Regions from separate parts of the Klebsiella sp. R445 genome, predicted to be linked through region 3. Evidence: predicted binding sites of a transcription regulator. Region 3 holds the regulator's gene; each other region holds the start of a gene.
What was found. Region 3 encodes Fur, which represses iron uptake genes when iron is present. Its sites were predicted from a motif close to ATAATAATGAGAACNACTATCAA; they were not measured.
Positions count from the first base shown of each region.

Region 1 (4,716 bases), 1.5 Mb from region 3:
CCTATGGCCATGAGGTGAAAAACCATGCCAACTCGCTGGATATCTACGCGCTTTCCTGGCAACAGGCGATCCAGCGTTTACCACGCAACCGTTGCCTGGTGACCGGATACTCCTGTCGTAGTCAGGTGAAGCGTATTGAAGGCAGCGGGGTTCGTCATCCGCTGCAGGCGCTGCTGGAGATTATTGGATGATTTGGAAACGTCAGACAACGCTAGAACAGCTCAATGGGATGGGCGAAGGCAACATGGTCGGGCTGCTGGATATTCATTTTGATGTCTTTACCGATGAGACTATCGAAGCCACCATGCCGGTGGATCAGCGCACGCATCAGCCGTTTGGTCTGTTGCACGGCGGAGCCTCTGTGGTCCTGGCGGAAACGCTCGGTTCGGTTGCCGGCTATTTGTGCAGTGAGGGTGAGCAAAAAGTGGTCGGGCTGGAGGTCAATGCTAACCACATTCGTTCGGTGCGCGGCGGCCGGGTGCGCGGCGTATGCCGGGCGCTCCATGTCGGCTCTCGTCATCAGGTGTGGCAGATTGATATCTCTGATGAACAGGGGCGTTTGTGCTGTTCTTCGCGGCTCACCACCGCGGTTGTCTGAGGTCATCGGCGAAGAGAGCGTCTCTCTTCGCCCCACGGCGTTTAGCGCCGTTCGTTAGCCAATAAGGGGGCGTAGTTTCCCCCTGATCTTCTCGCTTCAGTCACGCGTCAGGATGCGGTCTCATCCTTGATAGTATCGCTCGGCCCATTCTTCTGCACCGAGGCAATCCCCTTTTTCGCTGCATCCTTCGAGGAATACATTTCACTGGTGGCAATGGTTTCGTGGTTATCGGCTTTTAGCAGGAAATACCACGGCTGGGACACGCTTTTCTCAGACTTTTTAATAACGTAATAACCCATCTTTAACTCCTTTGCGGATTAACAATGACCCCTTGATATGTAGACTATGATTGCTTATGCAGCAAGTCATCACTATTAAAAATATAATTCATGAATCATTCAGGTTATTTATGCTACTATTTAAGAACGATATACTTGTGAGTAACATAGAGGACGGAGTTAACTATGGGTATCATTTCCTGGATCATTTTTGGTCTTATTGCCGGTATTTTGGCTAAGTGGATTATGCCAGGCAAAGACGGCGGCGGCTTTATCGTCACTATCGTTCTGGGGGTTATCGGTGCAGTTGTAGGTGGTTGGATTAGCACATTTTTTGGCTTCGGCAAGGTCGATGGATTTAATTTCGGCAGCTTTGCAGTCGCGGTCATTGGTGCATTAGTTGTACTGTTTATCTACAGAAAGATTAAAAGTTAATATCCCGTCGTCATTCATGCGTCCTCGGCGCAGGTTGCCACGAGGATAAAGATTTGTAGCACGAAGCCAGACGTAAAATAAAAAGCTGCCCTCAACACCGGCAGCTTTTTTTGTCTTCAAAGATTAGGTCAGTGAATGAATTCAGCCGCGTTCCGGCATATCAGGGACGGGAACCACTTCCACACGTACTTCATAATGTTTGGCTTTATCCGTCGGGATCAGCGGAGTCAGTTTGTTAATGGTCTCAGCCGGGTTGTCGGTGGCGACGGTGGCGGAGAATATCACCGGCTTTCTCGGTGGGAATGGCGGTAAAGGCATGGGCATCGCGCCGCGGCCCTGGGGCATATCCATCATCGGCTGACCGGCATAATGGTCGGCTGGGGCTGGACTCTCGGTTTTATCTGCCGCAAATGCGCTGGCGGCGACAACAGATACGGTGGCTAACAGAGCAATAATCGTTCTTTTCATCTTCGTTACCTCTTTATACCCGCCATACTTCAGGTTGTCGCCTACAGGCAACTCGAACTATTTAGGATATAGATTTTGAATGTGAGCGAAAGCTTAGAGATAACCAGGTTGGCGAACAATCCCACGGGGGGCGAATCCTCCAAAACTCCTCATTTCATCACGAATGTGAAGTCCTGGCGGCGTACAGCGGAAAGGGGGCTAATTTAGTTCAGCAGTACGCTCATCACCAGCAGTACTACCATGCACATCGACATAATACTGATATCTATCATTCTGTACTGCGTAGCTCCGGGTGAGCAGTGACTCCGACGACATTGGGCCGAAAACTGTAGGAAATTTAAGCGGGAATTGTACATCAAGTTACCAGTAGACTAATACGCTTTAATCCAGGGTTTTGTCCGAATTTATCTGAATCGCCGCTTCATTTTTCCAGATAACTGACAATCTTCCCGACCGGTGTTTATAGATTGTTCTGGTTGATAAGGGGTGAAATAACCACTGAAAAACGTTATTCACAATTAATTCATTGATTTTGTTATGTCTGTTGTTCACAGAAGGTGCCATTTTCTATTTCAAAAATAGGCATTTCCGATGCATCTTTTATCTTGCGCCCTAATCCCCACGCAGTGCCTCACTAAATCGTTATTTATCAAATAATTAAGTTTGTAAATAGTCCGCTGTTAACCTGCAAGGTAGGGTCTATGCTTATAAAAAGCGCTAAAAAAGCATCAGAGCAGGGAATATCCCTTCTCCAGCTGGGTTGAAGTGATAATCGTTATCATTAACATAGCTGCATGCCCTGATGGCGCCAACCAATGAGGTAGAGCGATGGAATTAGATACTGGAACCTTCAATCCCGATGAGTTTAGCTGGCGTGGTCTGATGATGACCCCGACCGCCGCTGCCCATATTCGTGATTTGGTGACGAAGCAGCCCGACAAGCAAGGCCTGCGTTTGGGGATTAAAACCAGCGGCTGTGCCGGATTTGCCTACGTACTCGAACTAATTGCCGAACCGGCGAAAGACGATCTGTTGTTTGAACGTGATGGCGCGAAGCTGTGGGCGCCGCTGCAGGCCATGCCGTTTATCGATGGCACGGAGCTGGATTACGTCCGGGAAGGATTAAATGAAATCTTTAAGTTTCATAACCCAAAAGCGCAGCACGAATGTGGTTGCGGTGAAAGCTTTGGGGTTCAGGCGGAGTAATTATGTCTCGTAATACTGAAGCAACTGACGATGTCAAAACCTGGTCCGACGGCTCACTGAATTATAAAGAAGGTTTTTTTACCCAACTAAAAACCGATGAGCTGGCGAAAGGCATTAATGAAGAGGTGGTGCGCGCCATCTCCGCCCGTCGTAATGAGCCCGAGTGGATGCTCGAGTTCCGCCTGCGCGCGTTTAACGCCTGGCTGGAGATGGAAGAGCCGCACTGGCTGAAAGCGCAGTATGAGCAACTGAATTATCAGGATTACAGCTATTACTCCGCACCGTCCTGCGGTAACTGCGATGACACCTGCGCATCCGAGCCCGGTGCGGTGCAGCAAACCGGCCCGGCGGCCTACCTGACGCAGGAGGTGGAAGAGGCCTTCAATCTGCTGGGCGTCCCGGTCCGTGAAGGGCGAGAAGTGGCGGTTGACGCGATTTTTGACTCGGTATCGGTGGCGACCACCTATCGCGAAAAACTGGCGGAGCAGGGGATTATCTTCTGCTCGTTCGGGGAGGCGATCCACGACCACCCGGAACTGGTGAAAAAGTATCTCGGGACCGTGGTACCGAGCAACGACAACTTCTTTGCCGCGCTGAATGCGGCGGTGGCCTCTGACGGCACCTTTATCTACGTGCCAAAAGGCGTTCGCTGCCCGATGGAGCTGTCCACCTACTTCCGTATTAACGCCGAAAAAACCGGCCAGTTCGAACGAACTATCCTGGTGGCCGATGAGGGGAGCTACGTCAGCTATATCGAAGGCTGCTCGGCGCCGGTGCGCGACAGCTATCAGCTGCACGCGGCGGTGGTCGAAGTGATTATTCACAAAGACGCCGAAGTGAAATATTCCACGGTGCAGAACTGGTTCCCCGGGGATAACAACACCGGCGGGATCCTCAACTTCGTCACCAAGCGCGCACTGTGCGAAGGCGAGAACAGCAAAATGTCGTGGACGCAGTCCGAGACCGGTTCCGCCATCACCTGGAAGTACCCGAGCTGCATTCTGCGCGGCGATAACTCGATCGGCGAATTCTTCTCCGTCGCCCTGACCAGCGGTCACCAGCAGGCGGACACCGGCACCAAAATGATTCATATCGGCAAAAACACCCGCTCGACGATCATCTCGAAAGGGATCTCCGCCGGGAAGAGCCAGAACAGCTACCGGGGGCTGGTGAAAATCATGCCCACCGCCACCAATGCGCGCAACTTCACCCAGTGTGACTCGATGCTGATTGGGCCGGACTGCGGGGCGCATACCTTCCCGTACGTTGAATGCCGCAACAACAGCGCACAGCTTGAGCACGAAGCGACCACGTCGCGGATTGGCGAAGACCAGCTGTTCTACTGCCTGCAGCGCGGGATCAGCGAAGATGATGCTATCTCGATGATCGTCAACGGCTTCTGTAAAGACGTCTTCTCAGAACTGCCGCTGGAATTTGCCGTCGAGGCGCAAAAACTGCTGGCTATCAGTCTGGAACACAGCGTCGGCTAAGCGCCAGGCGACACGAATTAAGGGAAACAAGATGTTAAGTATTAAAAACTTGCAGGTTGCCGTTGAAGACAAATCGATCCTGCGTGGCCTGGATCTGGAAATCCGTCCTGGCGAAGTGCATGCCATTATGGGGCCGAACGGCTCCGGGAAAAGTACGCTCTCCGCGACCCTTGCCGGACGGGAAGACTATGAAGTCACCGGCGGTAGCGTGGAGTTTAAAGGCAAAGATCTGCTGAGCCTC
Region 1 is NZ_CP180446.1:106,015-110,730, forward strand. It holds gene ydiJ (FAD-binding and (Fe-S)-binding domain-containing protein) at 1-191, shown strand, start outside; gene menI (1,4-dihydroxy-2-naphthoyl-CoA hydrolase) at 188-598, shown strand; gene ACMYSN_RS00480 (YegP family protein) at 706-897, opposite strand; gene ACMYSN_RS00485 (GlsB/YeaQ/YmgE family stress response membrane protein) at 1,063-1,311, shown strand; gene ACMYSN_RS00490 (hypothetical protein) at 1,453-1,779, opposite strand; gene sufA (Fe-S cluster assembly scaffold SufA) at 2,608-2,985, shown strand; gene sufB (Fe-S cluster assembly protein SufB) at 2,988-4,475, shown strand; gene sufC (Fe-S cluster assembly ATPase SufC) at 4,507-4,716, shown strand, end outside.
Region 1: the regulator Fur is predicted to act here: its motif matches at 2,545-2,567, upstream of sufA (Fe-S cluster assembly scaffold SufA).

Region 2 (4,716 bases), 1.4 Mb from region 3:
GCGCCGGAATGCTGGCGTGGCCCCAGGCGTAGAAGAAGAACTGCAGGTACCACATCAGGCCGCCCAATGCGGAAAGCAGGATATTGCTGATGATGAGCGGTTTCGCCAGCGAGAAGTCGGCTTTGATCGACAGATTTTTCACTTTGGCCAGGCGAATAAAGCAGAAACCGAGGTTGACCAGCGCGCCGCCGCCCATAATCACCACGTAGCTTGGCAGCGCAGTGTAAAGTGGGTCAACGCCGAGCGCGGCGGCGGCTTCATGCATCGGCTTGGCGGCGTTCATCGCAAAGGACATACCGGCCGAGAAAATACCGCACATTACCGCCAGTACCAGCCCCTTTTTCAGGTTGAAGTCCTCAGCTTTGATGCCCATTTTGCGCTCTTTGAGCTGGCCTGCGCGGGTGACTATCCCCACGCCAATTACCGCAACCAGCACGCCGAGCAGCGTCATCTGGCCGCCTTTGGTGTTAATTAAGACATCGAATTGACCGTTGAGGATTGGGGTCATTAGCGTGCCGACAATCAACGTAATGCCAATGGCGATACCGATCCCCATCGACATGCCGAGATAGCGCATGGTCAGGCCATAGTTGATATTGCCGATACCCCACATTGCGCCGAAAAGGAAGACGGGCAGAAGCGTGGAGGCATCAAACGAGCCGTAATAGGCCCAAAAATCGGGGAGCAGCATGGCGCTGATGGCCCAGGGCAGGATCAGCCAGGAGACAATTCCGCCAATCGACCACATGGTTTCCCATGACCAATGTTTAACTTTCTTGAACGGAGCATAGAAACAGGCTGCACTGGCCGCACCTATCAAATGCCAAAAAATACCCATCGTAATCGCGTGATTCATTGATTTTATCCTCATCTATTTTTTATCGGATAAATCTTCTTCCGACCCAATGAGTGTAAAAATCGGTCAGTTTTCCCGCCTTTAATCTGTTGCCATCAGACGCTTAATCCTGGCAACCAAAAACTTAATTAGTTGTTCTATATCACAAAAATACATCTATAACTGACTGTTATAACCTTATTAAAAATACGGCATTGATAAGCGTTTTCAATATCATTTAATTAACTATAATGAACCAACTGCTTACGCGGCATTAACACTTCCTGCCGCTCGACAATAATGGAGATGATTATGAGTTATACACTGCCAGCCCTGCCGTACGCTTATGACGCCCTGGAACCGCACTTTGACAAGCAGACGATGGAAATCCATCACTCTAAGCACCACCAGGCCTACGTTAACAATGCTAACGCTGCGCTGGAGAGCCTGCCGGAATTCGCTAGCCTGTCCGCTGAAGAGCTGATCACCAAACTGGATCAGCTGCCGGCTGACAAAAAAGGCGTTCTGCGTAACAACGCCGGCGGTCACGCGAACCACAGCCTGTTCTGGAAAGGCCTGAAAACCGGTACCACTCTGCAGGGCGACCTGAAAGCGGCTATCGAGCGCGATTTCGGTTCCGTTGACAACTTCAAAGCGGAATTTGAAAAAGCGGCAGCTACCCGTTTCGGCTCCGGCTGGGCGTGGCTGGTGCTGAAAGGCGATAAACTGGCTGTAGTTTCTACCGCTAACCAGGACTCCCCGCTGATGGGCGAAGCTATCTCTGGCGCTTCCGGTTTCCCAATTGTGGGTCTGGACGTGTGGGAACACGCTTACTACCTGAAATTCCAGAACCGCCGCCCGGACTACATCAAAGCATTCTGGGACGTGGTTAACTGGGACGAAGCTGCAGCGCGTTTTGCCGCCAAAAAATAAGGTTGCATTGTGCTGACTGAGAAGCGAGTCTGATGACTCGCTTTTTTTGTATCGGCATAAGGAGCAGCAGATGCACTATCCGCTCAACGTCTATATCGGTCGTGTTCGCGACTTTCCCGGCAGCCGCCCGAGCGCTATCAAAAAAATTCAGGTCGACGGCGAGTTAACCCTCGGTGAGCTGGGCCTGGAAGGTGATGAGCAGGCGGAAAAGAAAATTCACGGCGGGCCGGACCGCGCGCTTTGCCACTATCCCCGTGAACACTATGCCGACTGGATCCGCGAGTTTCCTGAACAGGCCGACCTTTTCTGCTCGCCGGCGTTTGGCGAAAACCTCTCTACCGAAGGGCTGACGGAGCATAACGTCCACATTGGCGATATCTTTCGTTGGGGCGAGGCGCTGATTCAGGTCACGCAGCCGCGTTCACCCTGCTTCAAACTCAACTTCCATTTTGCTATCAGCGATATGGCACAGCGGATGCAGCAAAGTGGTAAAACGGGCTGGCTCTATCGGGTGGTGGCGGGCGGTCATGTCTCCAGCGATGCGCCGCTGGAGCGGGTCTCTCAGGTCAGTGATGTGAGCGTCTACGAAGCCGGAGCCATTGCCTGGCATATGCCGTTCGATGATGAGCAGTATCATCGTCTGCTATCTGCAGCGGGGCTGTCGGTGAGCTGGACCCGCACCATGCAGAAGCGGCGTTTAAGCGGGCAGATAGAAGACAATTCGCGGAGATTATGGGGGAATAATTCCCCCCATTAGAGCCTTGCCGGACGTGTTCCCTGAGGTGGCGCGCTGCGCCTGTCCGGGCTACATGTCCGTGTCACCGGGAGAGACCTCATCAGGTCCGTTTGTACAACGGCAGCCAAATCGTTAAACGCAATCCACCCAGAGGGCTGTCATCGGCCTTGACCCAACCCCGATGCTGCTGAATAGCCGCTTCGACAATTGCCAGCCCCAGACCGGTGCCGCCAGACTCGCGATCGCGCGCCTCGTCGGTGCGGTAGAACGGCCGGAATATCTGCTCGCGATCCTCCGGGCTAACGCCTGGACCGTCGTCATCAACGTTAATCGTGATGCCGTCTTTATCGACGGAGAAGCTCACTGAAATTTTGGTATGCGAGTAACGCAGCGCGTTACGCACAATGTTTTCCAGCGCACTTTCCAGAGCGTTCGGGTTGCCGTAGAGCGGCCAGGGGCCTGGCGGATACTCTACCGTGAAGGATTTCCCTACCTGCTCGGCCTCAAACGCTGCGTTATCCAGCACTTCACCCCACAGCTGATTCGCCTTCACCGTTTCGCTCACCAGGGCGTTGTTCGCCTGGTTGCGCGACATCACCAGCAGGTCGTTGATCATGCTGTCCAGCCGGTGGGCTTCGGTCTCAATTCGCTCAAGCTCTTTGCTCTCGCCACTGCGACGACGCAGCAGGGCGGTTCCCAGTTGCAGGCGAGTGAGCGGGGTACGCAGCTCGTGAGAAATATCGGATAACAAGCGCTGCTGCCCGGTCATCATGCGTTCCAGCGCCGTCACCATCTGGTTAAAACTGGCCCCGGCGGCTAAAAACTCCTGCGGGCCGGCTTCCAGCTCTGGATGTTGACGCAGGTTACCCTGTGCGACCTCATCGGCAGCGTTTTTCAACTTACGCGCCGGCTTGGCCAGGCTCCATGCGAGCCACAGAAGCAGGGGAGAACTGACCAGCATCGTCACGATGAGCAGAAGCAACGGACGGTCGAACAGCAGGTTGATAAAGTCTGACTGGGAGGTACTGGCGGGGCGGATCAGATAAAGCTGGTAATTATCTTCCCCATCCCTGACGGAAAACGGGCCAACCATTTCCAGGCGGCCGTAACGTTTTTTCTGCGGATGATCGGCATTATCGGCCTGGCCGATAAAGTTGCGAATGATCTGCATTTCGTTGCGTTCTGCGCCGATAACGCGCCCTTCGCTGGTGACCAGCAGCAAACGCTGCCCCGGCGGGGCCCATTTATCGATCGCGCGGAACAGACGACGCCACCACATCAGGTCGTTGGGCGGGTCGGTCGCCAGTTCTGCTTCGACGTGCTGTTCAATCATGATGCCCTGACGTTGTTCGCTTTCCAGCAATTCGGTCATCTGGCGCGAGTCCAGCTTGGGCAACATCAGAACCAGCATCAACACCAGTGCCAGCGTAAGCCAGAAAATAGCGAAGATGCGTGCGGTTAAACTTCCTATCATGAAGCTGAAACCATCAGGTAGCCTCGGCCACGCAGGGTTTTAAACCACGGATGACCATCTTTGCGCTCCGGCAGCTTACGACGCAGATTCGAAATATGCATATCGATAGCGCGGTCGAATGGCGTCAGGCGTTTTCCCAACACTTCCTGGCTCAGGTGTTCACGAGATACCACCTGACCGAGATGCTGCGCCAGCAGGTAGAGCAGGGTGAACTCGGTACCGGTCAGCTCCAGGGTTTGCCCATCGAAATTGGCCTCCTGACGACCCGGATTGAGGCTTAATGCATCAACTTCCAGCGTCGGGGAACCTGCTTCGGTGGTTTGCTGCTGCTCGCTCCAGTGCGAACGGCGCAGAATCGCGCGTATACGCGCCACCAGTTCACGATCGTTGAACGGCTTAGGCAAGTAATCATCTGCGCCCAGCTCAAGGCCAAGCACGCGATCCAGCTCGCTACCGCGGGCAGTGAGCATAATGACCGGGGTCTGGTGTGTCTGACGTAACTCTTTCAGTGTATCGATGCCGTTTTTCTTCGGCATCATCACATCAAGCAAAAGTAAATCGATGCTGTCGTCAAGAAGAGCCAGTGCCTGTTCCCCGTCATGGGCCACGAGCACATTAAATCCTTCCATATCAAGCAGCTCTTTTAACAGGGAGGTGAGCTCCCGGTCATCATCAACTAACAGGATTTTATTCATTGTTTAAATACCTCCGAGGCAGAAATTACGTCATCAAGGCTCG
Region 2 is NZ_CP180446.1:3,072,231-3,076,946, reverse strand. It holds gene rhaT (L-rhamnose-proton symporter family protein) at 1-856, opposite strand, end outside; gene sodA (superoxide dismutase [Mn]) at 1,148-1,768, shown strand; gene yiiM (MOSC domain-containing protein) at 1,839-2,525, shown strand; gene cpxA (envelope stress sensor histidine kinase CpxA) at 2,605-3,978, opposite strand; gene cpxR (envelope stress response regulator transcription factor CpxR) at 3,975-4,673, opposite strand.
Region 2: the regulator Fur is predicted to act here: its motif matches at 1,051-1,073, upstream of sodA (superoxide dismutase [Mn]).

Region 3 (4,716 bases):
CGTAGCATGGACCGGTGATACCGTTCTTCGCGCGATCTTCAGCAATCGCCTGAGCGATCGCCAGAATGTGCTGCTCATTGAAGTTATGGCGAGCCGCACTGCCGCGATGGCCTGAGGTCCCGAACTTCACGGCATGCTCCGCATTGCCCACTTCCGGCTTCAGTACATAGTACTGCGCGGTCAACTGAGCGACGTTAATCAAATCACTCTGTTGTGCAGGTTGCCCCGCACGCTTATCGATTGCCATTGCCTGATCCTTCTGATGCAAGGTGAATAAAACTAGATCGTGCCGCAGACTTTCTCAATTAATTCCGCAGGGAACTGCATCGACTGCATGATGTGTTCAATCATGCTGCACTTGCGGCCGGTATTGGTATTGGTGATGACCCACCACGGCGTACCCGGAACCTGTTTCGGCTTGGTCTGGTTGCCGCTTTTCAGCAGGATCCGCGAATCTTCTGCAAAGTAGACGCGGGTACGTCCGTGCAGAGACTCGGTCGCCTCGGAAAACGCTTTATTGTCCAGAGAATAGAGCGTCGTCAGGATCAACATAAAACGGTTAACCGCACGTTTTTGTTCGGCGTACTCATCTGATAACAGCAGTTCGCGCATGGCACGGACTTTATCTTTCGCCGGGTTCGCGGGTTTAACCTCAACGACAGGAGTCGCTGACGGTGCCGGAGCCGCTTTCGCGATCGGTGCGGTAGTCTGGGAAGCGGCGGAAAATTTCAGCATGCGCCGTAAAATGTCGGATGCACTCTCACCAATATGCTGGGTGTGGCTGGCAATATAGCGATAGAGATCATCATCAACTTCAATTGTTTTCATCTTAATCCAGTGCGATATCTTATTCTGAATACAAGTTGTCAGGATTATAAGGACAAATCCTGACCGCGAATAGCGTCAAACCAGGATGGCGGTAAAACTCAGATAGCTCTGGGTCTTGCAGCCGGATGGCAGAATGTCCAACATAATACCCTAACCCGACGAAGCGAAAAAAAGAACTTTGCCATGAAATTAAATAGCCGCGCGCAATCTGCACAAAATCCGCACAATAATTCTCCTGTCATCCTCGTCCACGGCCTGTTCGGCAGTCTCGACAACCTCGGGATCCTCGCTCGCGATCTGGTCAGCGACCACGATGTTGTGCAGGTTGATATGCGAAATCATGGGCTCTCCCCTCGTTCACCAGAGATGAGCTATGCGGCGATGGCGCAGGATCTGATCGATACGCTGGACGATCGACAGATTGAGAAAGCCACGTTTATCGGTCATTCGATGGGCGGTAAAGCGGTGATGGCGCTCAGCGCCGTGGCCGCCGATCGCATTGATGGCCTGGTCGCTATCGATATTGCCCCTGTGGATTATCACGTGCGTCGCCACGACGAAATTTTTGCCGCTATTAACGCCGTCACCGAAGCCGCCGCGACCTCTCGCCAGCAGGCAGCCGCCGTGATGCGCGAACATCTGCAGGAAGAAGGGGTGATTCAGTTCCTGCTGAAATCCTTCGTCGATGGCCAGTGGCGCTTTAATGTGCCGGTGCTATGGGACCAGTACCCGCATATTGTGGGCTGGGAACCTATTCCGGCGTGGCCGCATCCGGCGCTGTTTATCCCTGGCGGGAATTCACCTTACGTCACCGATGCCTATCGTAACACCCTGCTCGCCCAGTTCCCGCAGGCGCGGGCGCATGTGATTGCCGGGGCCGGCCACTGGGTCCATGCCGAGAAACCGGAGGCCGTTTTGCGCGCAATTCGCCGCTATCTGAGCACACGACAGGCCTAACTGGCTAAAAACTGCCCGACCGCGCAGCAGAATGCCCGCGGTCGTTGGCGCAGCGGTTCGCCTGATGTATTATGGCGCGCTATCTGTGTCGGCTATAGCCCGACAACCTGTTTCCCCGAAGTCACTCAGAATCATGGCAAAAGAACAAACGGACCGTACGACATTAGATTTGTTCGCAACCGAGCGGCGCCCGGGAAGACCAAAGACCAATCCGCTTGCGCGCGATGAACAACTGCGCATCAACAAACGTAATCAGCTCAAACGCGATAAAGTTCGCGGGCTGAAGCGTGTTGAGCTAAAACTCAACGCGGAGGCAGTAGACGCACTCAATGAGCTGGCGGAAGCACGCAATATGAACCGCAGCGATTTGATCGAAGAGATACTCATGACTCAGTTGGCTGCCCTGCATCGCCAGGATAAAGCCTGAAAATCCTCAAAAAAACGCTTTCATGTAGCAGAGTGTGCAGTCGGGCGTGATTGCTGTTTCCGCGCCCGCGCCTGTTCTGCTATGATTGCCGTTATCTGCGGGCATTACGCCACTACCACATTATTAAGTTTCAAGAGGTTATTTTACTCATGGCAATCATCGGCATCTTTTTTGGCAGCGACACGGGCAACACCGAGAATATTGCAAAAATGATTCAGAAGCAGCTTGGTAAAGATGTTGCTGATGTTCACGACATTGCCAAGAGCAGCAAAGAAGATCTGGAAGCCTACGACATTCTGCTGCTCGGCATTCCTACCTGGTACTACGGTGAAGCGCAGTGCGACTGGGACGATTTCTTCCCGACGCTGGAAGAGGTCGACTTCAACGGTAAACTGGCTGCACTGTTTGGCTGCGGCGACCAGGAAGACTATGCAGAATATTTCTGTGATGCATTAGGCACCATTCGCGACATTATCGAGCCGCGCGGCGCCACTATCGTGGGTCACTGGCCGACGGCGGGCTACCATTTTGAAGCCTCTAAAGGCCTGGCGGATGACGACCACTTCGTCGGTCTGGCTATCGATGAAGATCGCCAGCCTGAATTGACCAACGAACGTGTCTCTCAGTGGGTGAAGCAGATTTCTGAAGAGCTGCACCTCGAAGAAATCAAAAACGCATAATGATAAAACGGCGTTACCTTATGGTTTCGCCGCTTTGATAGGTAAAAGCAATAAAACTAATAGCTACAAGTTTTTAACTTTTAACCACATATCTGTACAATGTCCTCTGATTCGATGAGGTCAGGTGACGCAGTTTGTAACTGGCACCTCGTTTTTAACAGCATACAAGGCACGATGCTTGCGGTTTTCATTTCAACATGGCAGTTCTATAATGAGACGCATTACATCGGGTGATTCTCTGTATTACTTCCGCTGATGGAAGTAGATCGATTAGCAACAGGACAGATTCCGCATGACTGACAACAATACCGCATTAAAGAAGGCTGGCCTGAAAGTCACACTTCCACGATTAAAAATCCTGGAAGTTTTACAGGAACCGGATAACCATCACGTCAGTGCGGAAGATTTATACAAACGCCTGATCGACATGGGTGAAGAAATTGGTCTGGCTACCGTATACCGCGTACTGAACCAGTTTGATGATGCTGGCATTGTTACCCGCCATAATTTCGAAGGCGGTAAATCTGTTTTCGAACTGACGCAGCAGCATCATCACGATCACCTTATTTGCCTCGATTGTGGCAAAGTGATCGAGTTCAGTGATGACTCTATTGAAGCGCGCCAGCGTGAAATCGCTACCCGTCACGGCATTCGTCTGACCAACCACAGCCTGTACCTGTACGGCCACTGTGCAGAAGGCGACTGCCGCGAAGATGAGCATGCACACGACGCGGTGGAAAAATAAGTTTCCCGCCGCGCAAACAGCAAAAAGCCAACCTGACGGTTGGCTTTTTTTATGCGCTGATGGCAGAAGGCTATCAGGGCTTGGTATTGTTGCTGCGGATCTCTTTCCAGATCTGGTCGCAACGCGCTTTCACGGCCTGATCGTTGCCGGTGCGGGTCGCCAGAATACACTGCTGGTAATCGAGGACACGCACGCTTTCCTGATTTGCGAACTGCTGATGCTGCTTATCTTCTTTCAGCACATCCAGCACGCTCTGGCAGGCCTGGACCTTGTCCGGGTTGCCTTCCGCGGTATTAATGCAGGCGCTGTAGGCATCTTTCAGTTTTGCATCTTCTTTCGGCGCGGGAGACTGCGTACAGGCTACCAACCCTGATGCCATTATCGCGATGAGCAACAGTTTTTTCATCATTAACCTCTCAGAGTTGCGGCAGGTTCAGGCCTGCCGCGACGGCATCAGAAAATAGTGAACGGGGCAATAACCATGAATTTCACGTCACGCTCATCCTGGAAGATGTTGCCATAACCACCGCTCCAGCTCGGGATATCGGAGTGGTTGTCGTATTGCGTGAAGTGCAGTTTGAACAACGTGCCTTTGGCGCGCCCGTCCTGGACGGTGTACATGGCATCCAGGCTGTAGGCCGACTCTTTCAGACGAGTATCCGCGTTGTAGTAAGCGTCCGGCGTAGACATTCTTCCCGGCTTAGCATCCCAGGCGTAAACGTATGATGCACCAAACGCCCAGCCCGGCATGTTCCAGTTTTTCATGTCATACATCGCGCCGAAGAACACCGCTTTTTCGCCGTTGGCGTTGAAGTCAGAGCGGTTATCCCACCACACATCAAGACGACCGTTGGACGACGCATAGGTCGGGGTCATACGCTGCAGGAAGTAACCCTGCTGGCCATCGGCTTTCACCCAGGTCCCTTCCAGACGCAGGTCGAGCACATCAGCGACCTTGTAACCGAAGGTCAATGCCTGCAGCCAGGCGGTACCGTCGTAAATATCGTTGCTGCCGCCGTTGCTGACTTTGTCACGCGTACCGTAGAACTGGTAGCTGGTGTTTAACGGCGTACCGGCAA
Region 3 is NZ_CP180446.1:1,650,976-1,655,691, forward strand. It holds gene pgm (phosphoglucomutase (alpha-D-glucose-1,6-bisphosphate-dependent)) at 1-247, opposite strand, end outside; gene seqA (replication initiation negative regulator SeqA) at 280-828, opposite strand; gene ybfF (esterase) at 1,012-1,785, shown strand; gene ybfE (LexA regulated protein) at 1,919-2,212, shown strand; gene fldA (flavodoxin) at 2,362-2,892, shown strand; gene fur (ferric iron uptake transcriptional regulator) at 3,185-3,637, shown strand; gene ACMYSN_RS07715 (ChiQ/YbfN family lipoprotein) at 3,711-4,043, opposite strand; gene chiP (chitoporin ChiP) at 4,091-4,716, opposite strand, start outside.